One region of the Stenotrophomonas sp. STEN033 genome, then DNA from elsewhere that is predicted to be linked to it. Evidence: predicted binding sites of a transcription regulator. Region 1 holds the regulator's gene; each other region holds the start of a gene.
The links. The regulator FliA, encoded in region 1, starts transcription of late flagellar genes. The targets are predictions, from matches to a motif close to TAAAGTTTNNCNNNCNNNGGCCGATAA.

Region 1 (3,271 bases):
GGAGTTGAACAATGCAGTCGCGTGAGTACGCCAAGCTGACCAACACCTTTCCGCTGTCGGCAACCCGGCACGAACCGGCCGGTCCGGTACGCACCATCGCGGTGACGGGCGGCAAGGGTGGCGTAGGTAAAACCAATGTCTCGGCCAACCTGGCCGTGGCACTGGCAGGCATGGGCAAACGCACCCTGCTGCTCGACGCCGACCTGGGCCTGGCCAACATCGACGTGGTGCTGGGCCTGCAGCCCAAGCACACCCTGGCCGACCTGGTCGCCGGGCGCGCCACGCTGGAAGAAGTCATCATCGAAGGCCCGAACGGCGTGCTGGTCGTGCCCGCCGCCTCCGGCCGTCGGCACATGGCCGAATTGCAGCCGGCCGAGCATGTGGGCCTGGTCAACGTGTTCTCGGAGCTGGAACGCGACCTCGATGTGATGATCATCGACACCGCGGCCGGCATCACCGACAGCGTGCTGACCTTCTGCCAGGCCGCCCAGGACACCGTGGTCGTGGTCTGCGACGAGCCGGCCTCGATCACCGACGCCTATGCGCTGATCAAGGTGCTCTCGCGCGAACGCGGCGTGGACCGTATCCAGGTCGTGGCCAACATGGTCCGCGACCCGAACGAAGGCCGCGCCCTGTATGAAAAGCTGGTGCGGGTCTGCGAGAAGTTCCTGATCGATGTCTCGCTGAACTACCTGGGCTGCGTGCCGCAGGACGACTGGTTGCGTCTGTCGGTGCAGCGCCAGCAGCCAGTGGTGAAGCTCTACCCTTCCGCGCCAGCCTCGCTGGCGATCAATGAAATCGCCCGTCGCACCGCGCGCTGGCAAGCCCCAACCGCCCCACGCGGCGGCGTTGAGTTCTTCCTGGAACGCATCATCCAGCAGAAGGTGAAGGCATGAACAATGCAGCCGCTCACTATCGTGAAGTCCAGCGCAGCGCGGCCAATGACTGCATCGCCCGCCACGCCGACCTGGTACGCCGCATCGCCCATCACCTGGCCGCGCGCCTGCCGGCCAGCGTCGAAGTCGACGATCTGATCCAGGCCGGCATGATGGGCCTGATCGAAGCCTCGCGCAGCTATGACGCCGAACAGGGTGCATCGTTCGAGACCTATGCGTCGATCCGTATCCGCGGCTCGATGATCGATGAGATCCGTCGCGGCGACTGGGTGCCGCGCTCGGTGCACCGCCGCGCCCGCGATGCCGCCGCCACCATCCGCCGGCTCGAGCAAAGTTCCGGCCGCGCGGCCAGTGCCAGTGAAGTGGCCGAGGCAATGGAGCTGCCGCTACCCGAATACATGCGGCTGGTCGAAGACGCCTCGCGCGGCCAGGTGCTGAGCCTGGAATCACGCATCGAAGACCAGGGCGAGTTGGACACCCCGACTACCGGTGGGCCCACCCCGCAGCAGGTTCTTGAGCGCAGCCAGTTCGGCACCGAGCTGGGCAAGGCCATCGGCCAATTGCCCGAGCGCGAACAGCTGGTGCTGTCGCTGTACTACGAACAGGAATTGAACCTGAAAGAAATCGGCGCGGTATTGGGCGTCAGCGAATCCCGCGTCTGTCAGATCCACGGCCAGGCCATGCTGCGTCTGCGTGGCCGACTGAAGATTTTCGAGGCGGCCGACGCCGGCCTCGAGGAACCATGAAGAGGAAAGCCTTTTGAACAAGAACATGCGCATCCTGATCGTTGACGACTTCTCGACGATGCGTCGCATCGTCAAGAACCTGCTCGGCGATCTGGGCTTCACCAATACCGCCGAAGCCGAGGACGGGCATGCCGCGCTGTCATTGCTGCAGAGCCAGCCGTTCGATTTCGTCGTCACCGACTGGAACATGCCGGTGATGACCGGCATCGAGCTGCTCAAGGCGATCCGCAATGACGCCAAGCTCAAGACCTTGCCGGTACTGATGGTTACCGCCGAGGCCAAGCGCGAGCAGATCATCGAGGCCGCGCAGAGCGGCGTGAACGGCTACATCATCAAGCCCTTCACCGCGCAGACGCTGGAAGAGAAGCTGGGCAAGATCTTCGAACGCCTGGCAGCGAGCGCCTGATGGACCGCCTCGGGGAAGCATTGAGCGACAAATCGGCCCTGGTGCAGCGCCTGCAGGACGCACTGGCAGCATTGGAAAGTGGCGATGAGGCTGGCTGGCGCCGGGAAATCGACGCACTCGCCGCCCTGCGCGCGCAGCCGATGATGTCCGGCCTGGGCCGGCTCGCCCGTGAACTCGGACAGGCCCTGGGCGAACTGCCCAGCGTGCCCAGCGAAGCCGGCGAGCTGGACGATGCCTGTGCGCGTCTGGACCACGTCGTGCAGATGACCGAGCAGGCCACCCATCGCACGCTCGACCTGGCCGAAGAATGCCGGGCACTGACCGAGCGTCTGCGTACCGACGGGCTCAACGCCGAGCAGGGTGAGATTCTCGAACGCATCCGCCACAACCTCACCGAAGTCGCGCTGACCCAGAGCTACCAGGACCTGACCGGGCAGATCATCCGCCGTGTGGTTGGCATCGTCCGCCGCGTGCACGAAGGGTTTGGTGCGCTCGGTCTGCCGCCGCCGGAAGAAGACGCACGCAACCATGGCCTGGCCGGTCCCGCCGTCAATGGCCTGGACCGCCATGCCGTTTCCCAGGTCGACGCCGACGATCTGCTCTCGGACCTGGGGCTGTAAGCCATGAGTGCTTTTGCCGACGACATCGCCGCCGACTTCATCCTCGAAGCGCAGGAGATCCTGGATCGTCTCGGCGAGCAGCTGGTGACGCTGGAGCAGGCACCGCACGACAGCGACCAGCTCAACGCCGTGTTCCGTGGTTTCCACACCCTCAAGGGCGGCGCCGGTTTTCTGGCGATCACGCCAATGGTGGAGCTGTGCCACGCCGCCGAGGAAACCCTGGGCATGGCCCGCGCCGGCAAGGCCGAACTGCTGGCGCATCATTTCGATGCCGCCCAGCAATCGCTGGACTGGCTGCAGGCCATGCTCGACGCGGTGTCTTCCGGCACCGATCCAGAGCACGCGCCCGCCGCGCTGATCGCGCAGTTCGATGTCGGTACCGCCGCGGCCGTTGCCGCGCCGCAGCCGACCGCGGTCGCCGTCAATGCAGGTGACAGCGACCTGATCAGCGAAGACGAGTTCGAGGCCCTGCTCAACGAACTGCATGGCAGCGGCACACCCGGCGCCCAGCCCATCGCCGCCAGCAAGGCCGGCGATGACCTGATCGACGAGGACGAATTCGAGGCACTGCTGGACAAGCTGCACGGGGGCGCGGCGCCCGGT
Region 2 (3,271 bases), on a different contig from region 1:
TGATCGGATTCTGTGGGTTGGCCTTGTCAAACAGCACCGACGAGGCAAGGCCGACCACGCGCGCCACCTTGGCTTCCTCCATGCCGCCTTCCAGCAGGGTGCGCCGCGCGGCATTGGCGCGGTCGGCACTCAACTCCCAGTTGCCGTAGCCAAGCTGGGTGGAATAGGCGGTGGTGTCGGTGTGACCGGTGATGCTGATGTGGTTGGGCACCTGGTTGATGAAGTGCGACAGCTCCAACAGGATCGTCTTGGTATACGGCATCAGGCGCGCGCTGCCGAGGTCGAACATCGGCCGGTTCTGCTTGTCCACGATCTGGATGCGCAGGCCTTCGGGGGTGATGTCCAACAGCAACTGGTCCTTGAACGGCTCCAGCGCCTGGCTCTTGCTGATCGCCTCCTGCAGCTCCTGCTTCAGCGCCTCCAGGCGTTGCCTGTCGCGTTCGCGTTCCTGCACCGGCGTGGGCACGGCTTCCTGCTGGTTCTGGAAGGGATCATTGCTGTTGCCGCGCGACACATCGGTGGCGCCGCCCAGTTTGATCATCGAGGTGCTGGCGCCGCCAGGGCCGGCCATGCCCGGGGCAGGGGTGCTGCTGGTACCACTCAAGGGGCTGGGGTTGCGGAAGTATTCGGAGATTGCAGCGCGCTCGGGCTTGGTGGTGGCCGCCATCAGCCATAGCACCAGGAAGAAAGCCATCATCGCGGTGACGAAGTCGGCATAAGCCACCTTCCAGGAACCGCCGTGATGGCCGCCGCCCTGGACTTTCTTCACCCGGCGCACGATCACCGTGGGTTTGGTCTCGGTCATGGCACGCGCCTTACTTGACCGACTTCAGGTGCTGCTCGAACTCGCTGAAACCCGGACGCAGTGCCGAAGGCACGGTCTTGCGGGCGAACTCCAGCGCGATCTTCGGGTTGTAGCCACGCAGGCAGGCCAGCAGCGCGGTTTTCACTGATTCGTAGATGCGTGCGTCCTGCTCGGCACGGGCTTCCACCGCTGCTGCCAGCGGGCCGATGAAGCCATAGCCGAGCAGGATGCCGAGGAAGGTGCCGACCAGCGCCCCGGCCACGTGTGCACCGACTTCCTTGATGTCGCCGCCGATCGCGCCCATGGTGATGACGATGCCCAGCACCGCGGCGACGATGCCGAAGCCCGGCAGACCGTCGGCTACCTTGTTCAGCACGTGCGCAGGTTCCAGCGCTTCGTGGTGGTGCTTTTCCAGCTCCAGTTCCAGCAACGGTTCCAGCTCGTGCGGCTCGATGTTGGAGCCGATCATCAACCGCAGGCAGTCGGTGATGAAATCGAGCAGGTGGTGGTCGGCCAGGACCTTGGGGTAGTTGGCGAACACCGCGCTGTCCTGCGGGTTCTCGACGTGGTCTTCCAGCGCCATGAAGCCTTCGCGGCGGGCCTTGTTGAGCAGTTCATAGAGCAGGCTGAGCACGTCCAGGTAGTCCTGGCGCTTGTACTGCGGGCCCTTGAACACGCTGACGGTGGCCCGCAAGGTCTGCTTGACGGTCTTGAGTGGCGTGGCGATCAGGAATGCGCCCAGCGCCGCGCCACCGATGATGACCAGTTCGTAGGGCTGCCACAGCGCGGCCAGGCGGCCATGCGCACCGACGTAGCCGCCCAGGACAGCAAATATGACAACGAGCAGGCCGACGATGATAAGCATGGTGACAGACAAGGGATGGGGATATCCCGTTGTCGGCCGTCAGCGAAGAATCTGTAGCGCCGGGCGGCTCCTGTAGTGCCGAGCCATGCTCGGCTGAGGCTTTACCGGTAATGCTGCTCTGTAGAGCCGAGCCATGCTCGGCTGAGGCTCTACTGGCGATGCTTCTGCCGAGCATGGCTCGGCACTACAGGTGGTGCGCTTGCTCAGGCTGCGGGCTGGGATTCGGCGCCGCCGCGCTGCAGCGGGTCAGGGTAGGGCTGGCCATTGTCGACAAAGGCCAGCGACACCGAGTTCAGGCAGTGGCGTTCGAAGGTCGGCGGCGGGCCGTCCGGGAACACGTGGCCGAGGTGGCTGCCACACCGTGCGCAGACGATCTCGGTGCGGATCATGTTGTGGCTGGTGTCGCGGATCTCGCGTACATGTGCCGGTTCGAACGGCGCGAAGAAGCTGGGCCAGCCGGTGCCGGAATCGAATTTGGTGCTGGAGCGGAACAGCGGCAGTGCACACAGCCGGCAGCAGTACACGCCCTCGCGCTTGTTATCGAGGAACACGCCACAGAACGGCGCCTCGGTGCCGTGATGCAGCAGCACGCGCTGTTCCTCGCTGCTGAGGCCAGCGATCAGCGCCTGGCGCTGGGCGGTGCTGGGGGGAGTCAGGTCGAAAGCGGTCATGGCGTGGCATCCGTGGGACAGGTATTGATGGTGGGGGCGGGCCGCGGCCAGTCCAAGGTCGCATTCATGGCGGCGCAAGCCGGGCAGGTGCATGCTCGGCGAGTGGACGCAAAGGAGACGCTGATGAAGCTGAAGGGATATCTGGCGCTGGTTGTGCTGGCGGCATTGCCGGCGTTCGCACAGGCCCAGCTCGCACAACCGCCCGCGCCGACGGCAACGCGGCCGGTGACCTTGCAGGCGCCTTCGCCGCCCGCCAGCGCGCCGCGCGAAACGCCGCAGGATCCGGCGCGTCCGGAACCGTCGCGTCCGCCCAACAAACCCAAGCCGGTTCCGAAGCCGAAGCTGGTTGTGCCGCCGCCGCCGGCGCGGCCGATCTACGACAGCAAGGGCCAGTTGGCGCCGCATATGCGCCAGACCAGCCCGGGCCGGGTGCTGGACACGCGTACCAACCGCTATTACGACACCGTGCCCAGCGGCATCGGCCAGAAAGTGGTGCCCCCGCCGGTAGGCACGCGATGACCCTGTAGTGCCGAGCCATGCTCGGCAGAGGCTTCACCGATAGAGCCCACCCTGTAGTGCCGAGCCATGCTCGGCAGGGGTTCTACCGGTAAAGCCCCATTGCCGAGCATGGCTCAGCACTACTCGGCGATTGGCAGGCACAGGGTCTCTTTGACTTCTTCCATCACGATGTAGCTCTTGGATTCACGTACGTGCGGCAAGGTCAGCAGGGTGCTGCCCAACAGCTTGCGGTAGGAGGCCATTTCATTGATGCGCGCCTTGAGCAGGTAGTCGAAATCCCCGGACATCAGGTGGCACTCCAGCACATTGGGCAGCTTCAGCGCGGCGCGGCGGAATTCCTCGAAGATGTCGCCGGACTTGTAGGCCAGGCTTATCTCCACGAACACCAGCAGGCTGGCCTTCACTGAGGAC
Region 3 (3,271 bases), on a different contig from region 1:
GGTGATGTCCGTGCGTCGCTGTTTTCGCTGCTCCTGCAAAACAGCTGCGCTGTGCGAGGACATGTGACCCGATAGCGGCTGCACAACATCAGCTCTCGGCTGCTTCTGCCCTCACCGAGCCAGGTTGCTCATTGGATGTGGGAGCGGCGTAAGCCGCGAAACTGGTGTTGCTGGGAGGCCTTGATCTGATGATGTGCGTGCTTCGCGGCTTACGCCGCTCCCACAAGAAAGGCATTGTGCTTGCACGCATGTTGACCGGCTGGGGGGGGTGTTTCAGGGGACAGACAGGTCCCAATCGATGCTGGATGTCAGCCAGTCGGCTGTTTCTGCACCCGCAGGATGTCCCTCGCCATCGCGGCGCGCACGCAAGGCCATTATTTCCTGCTGCGCGCTGTGCTCGAGCTGAGCGAGTTGCGCGCGGCGGTTCAGCGCCGGGCCGCTGACCGGGGCGACTGGCGGCATGGTGGCGGCCAGCTGCGATGCTGGCTCCGGATTCGTGTCGGCAGGGGGGCGCTGGTTGAGCATCTATCAATGTGGACGAGGCAACAGCAAAGCCCCGGTCGAAGACCGGGGCTTGCATGCAAAACGGGAGCAGGCTGGAATCAGAACAATTCCACCGTGCCTGCGCCCATGCTCTGCTGGGAAACCGGCTTGTGCGGCGGACGCTCCCATTCCACGCGCATTTCGCGCAGACGGCTGCCGGTACGCTGCAGCGCACTGACCATCTCGCCGTCGAACACGCCGCCATTGCGGTGCAACAGTTCCTGCAGGGCGACCGCTTCACGGTTGATCGCGCCCAGGCGGTCCAGGTGGGTATGCACGCCGCCCAGCGCCTGGGTGGCGATGTCTTCGAACTGCAGGGCGCGCACGGCTTCGGCGACACTGCCGTCGATGGCGCGGCCGCACTCGGAGATCTCACGCATGCCATCGCCCAGCGAGGCATTGATGGCGGCCACGCTGTCCAACATCGAGGCGGCTTCCAGGCGCGCCTCACGGGAGCGGTCCATGTCGCGCGACGCCATATGGGTGACGGTTTCACGCACCTTGGCGATCGCGTCCTTGGAACTGTGGGCCAGCTTGCGGATCTGCTCGTTGAAGGTGGTGGAACGTTCGGAGAGGTTGCGCACCTCGTCGGCCACCACCGCAAAGCCACGACCTGCCTCACCGGCACGCGCCGCTTCGATGGCCGCATTCAGAGCCAGCAGGTTGGTCTGGTCGGCAATTGACTTGACGTCTTCGAGCAGGGCAAAGATGCCGTCCAGGTGCTGTGCCATCTGGTCGATGTGCTGCACGGTATTGCTGCTCTGGCCGCTGACCTGCTCAAGTGCTTCCACCAGCTGTTCCATCTGGTGGCTGGCGTTCTGGGCGAAGCGGGCAACATCGACACCGCCGCCACCTTCATCGCCGGCACGGTCAACGATGCGGGCCAGCGCCTGGCTCTGCTGGCGCGACTTGCGGCTCATCGCATCAAAGCTGCCGCCCAGGCCGCCGACCGCCTGCCGGATCAGCTCGCGGGCGCGCTCGATCTCGCTGCGCGAGCCGTCGATCTCGTTGCTGACGAAGTTGCGCAGCTCGTTGAGCAACTGGTCCTGCTCTTTCAGCACCTTGGCATGCTCGGGCGAGCGCTGGGCTTGCGAATGCACGCTCCACCAGGCAAACACCAGCCAGCTCAACACCATGGTGGTCAGGATCGCCCACAGGGCCGCCGAGGGCCAGGACAGGGCAGCAGCAACCACGACCAGAAGGGTGAGGACCAGTGGGGCTGCCAAACGGATTGCAATACGTGAATACATGGACGTTCTCGGGAGAGTCACGAATGCAGTATCGGCAGTGGGCAGGGGGTCTTTAGCCCTGCTGGCGCGAATCCCCGGAGGTTTTGCGACGTAGCCCGCAACCACGGCGGCTGCGGGCGTCGCCATTCAGCGCAGGCGGCGCTCGATGGCTTCGAGCATGGCCTTGCGTGAGAACAGGAAATCCCAGTACGCGCCACCCAGCTGCCGCCACAGCACCGCCGAACGCACCGCTGCCAGCAGCAACGCACGGATCTCCGACACCACCATCGCCTGGCCCAGGTAGTGCGGGTTGCCCTGCACCATGATCTTGGGCTTGAGCTGGCTGATGGTCTCCGCATACAGCGCGCCCATCGCATTGAGCACGTCCGGGTGGCAGCTGTCGCCGCGCTCACGGGCGATGCCGGCAGCACGCTCGATGCCGGCATCCACCTTGTCGATCGTCGCGCCTTCGCGCACGAAACGGCGTTCCAGCTGCATCACCGACAGGGCAAGCCGCGGCAGCAGGTCGTCCTTGCCCTGGTTGCGGAAGTAGTCACGCAGCAGGCGCAGGCCGGGCTCGACCTGGGTTGCACTGCCATAGACCGCGGCAGGCGAGCTGGCATCAATACGCATTACGCTGTCCATCGCGGTGCGCACCACGGCGCTCTCCGAATGGCCGGTTTCTGCGATGCGGCGTACCTGCTGCAAGGCCTGGGCGATGCCAGCCAGGGCAAGTACACGGTCATCGATGGAAAAGGTCATGGTCATCTCTCAAGGGGAAACAGGGGCGCCCAGGCGGCGCTCCAAAGGTGCATCGGTCGCAGCGATCACCGCACCACCCAGGCACTCCATGCCGTCGTAGAGCACCAGCGATTGGCCGGGGGTGACGGCGCGTTGCGGGCGCGCGAAATGCACATCCAACGTGCCGTCATCGCGCACCTTTACGGTGCAGGCTTCGTCCGGTTGGCGGTAGCGGGTCTGCGCGGTGCAGGCGAATTCCCGGGCGGGCGGGGTACCGGCAATCCAGTGCATGGTCTCGCTGCGCAGCCAGTTGGACTGCAACCAGGGGCTGTCATGCCCCTGGTCAACGTACAGGATGTTGCGTGCCACGTCCTTGCCAACCACGAACCACGGCGCGGCCGGGCGCCCACGTACGCCGCCGATGTTCAGGCCCTCGCGCTGGCCCAGGGTGAAATAGAACACGCCGGGATGGCGGGCGATGACCTGCCCATCGGGGTCGTGGATTTCGCCCTCGCGGGCGGGCAGGTACTGGCCCAGGAACTCACGGAAGTCACGCTCACCAATGAAGCAGATGCCAGTGGAATCCTTCTTGGCATGCGTGGGCAGTCCCGCCTCGCGGGCAATATGCCGCAGCTCGCTCTTTTCCATGTGCCCGATCGGGAACAATGTCGCTGCCAGCTGGGTCTGGCCCAGCTGGTGCAGGAAGTAGCTCTGGTCCTTGCCGCGGTCGGCGCCGCGCAGCAGCCGCCAGCGGCCGC

Region 2: a site for FliA is predicted at 1,700-1,726, ahead of motA (flagellar motor stator protein MotA). Genes of this name have one in related genera too.
Region 3: a site for FliA is predicted at 1,822-1,848, ahead of AC1VXC_RS03565 (methyl-accepting chemotaxis protein). Genes of this name have one in related genera too.

What each region holds. Positions count from the first base shown of each region.
Region 1 is NZ_JBXFWM010000033.1:31,334-34,604, reverse strand. It holds gene flhF (flagellar biosynthesis GTPase FlhF) at 1-25, shown strand, start outside; gene AC1VXC_RS12510 (MinD/ParA family ATP-binding protein) at 12-896, shown strand; gene AC1VXC_RS12505 (RNA polymerase sigma factor FliA) at 893-1,642, shown strand; gene cheY (chemotaxis response regulator CheY) at 1,656-2,048, shown strand; gene AC1VXC_RS12495 (protein phosphatase CheZ) at 2,048-2,668, shown strand; gene AC1VXC_RS12490 (chemotaxis protein CheA) at 2,672-3,271, shown strand, end outside.
Region 2 is NZ_JBXFWM010000072.1:11,711-14,981, forward strand. It holds gene motB (flagellar motor protein MotB) at 1-805, opposite strand, end outside; gene motA (flagellar motor stator protein MotA) at 816-1,670, opposite strand; gene msrB (peptide-methionine (R)-S-oxide reductase MsrB) at 1,874-2,341, opposite strand; gene AC1VXC_RS18240 (classical arabinogalactan protein 4) at 2,465-2,860, shown strand; gene AC1VXC_RS18245 (winged helix-turn-helix transcriptional regulator) at 2,980-3,271, opposite strand, start outside.
Region 3 is NZ_JBXFWM010000006.1:10,010-13,280, forward strand. It holds gene AC1VXC_RS03560 (hypothetical protein) at 274-462, opposite strand; gene AC1VXC_RS03565 (methyl-accepting chemotaxis protein) at 603-1,793, opposite strand; gene hflD (high frequency lysogenization protein HflD) at 1,920-2,534, opposite strand; gene mnmA (tRNA 2-thiouridine(34) synthase MnmA) at 2,544-3,271, opposite strand, start outside.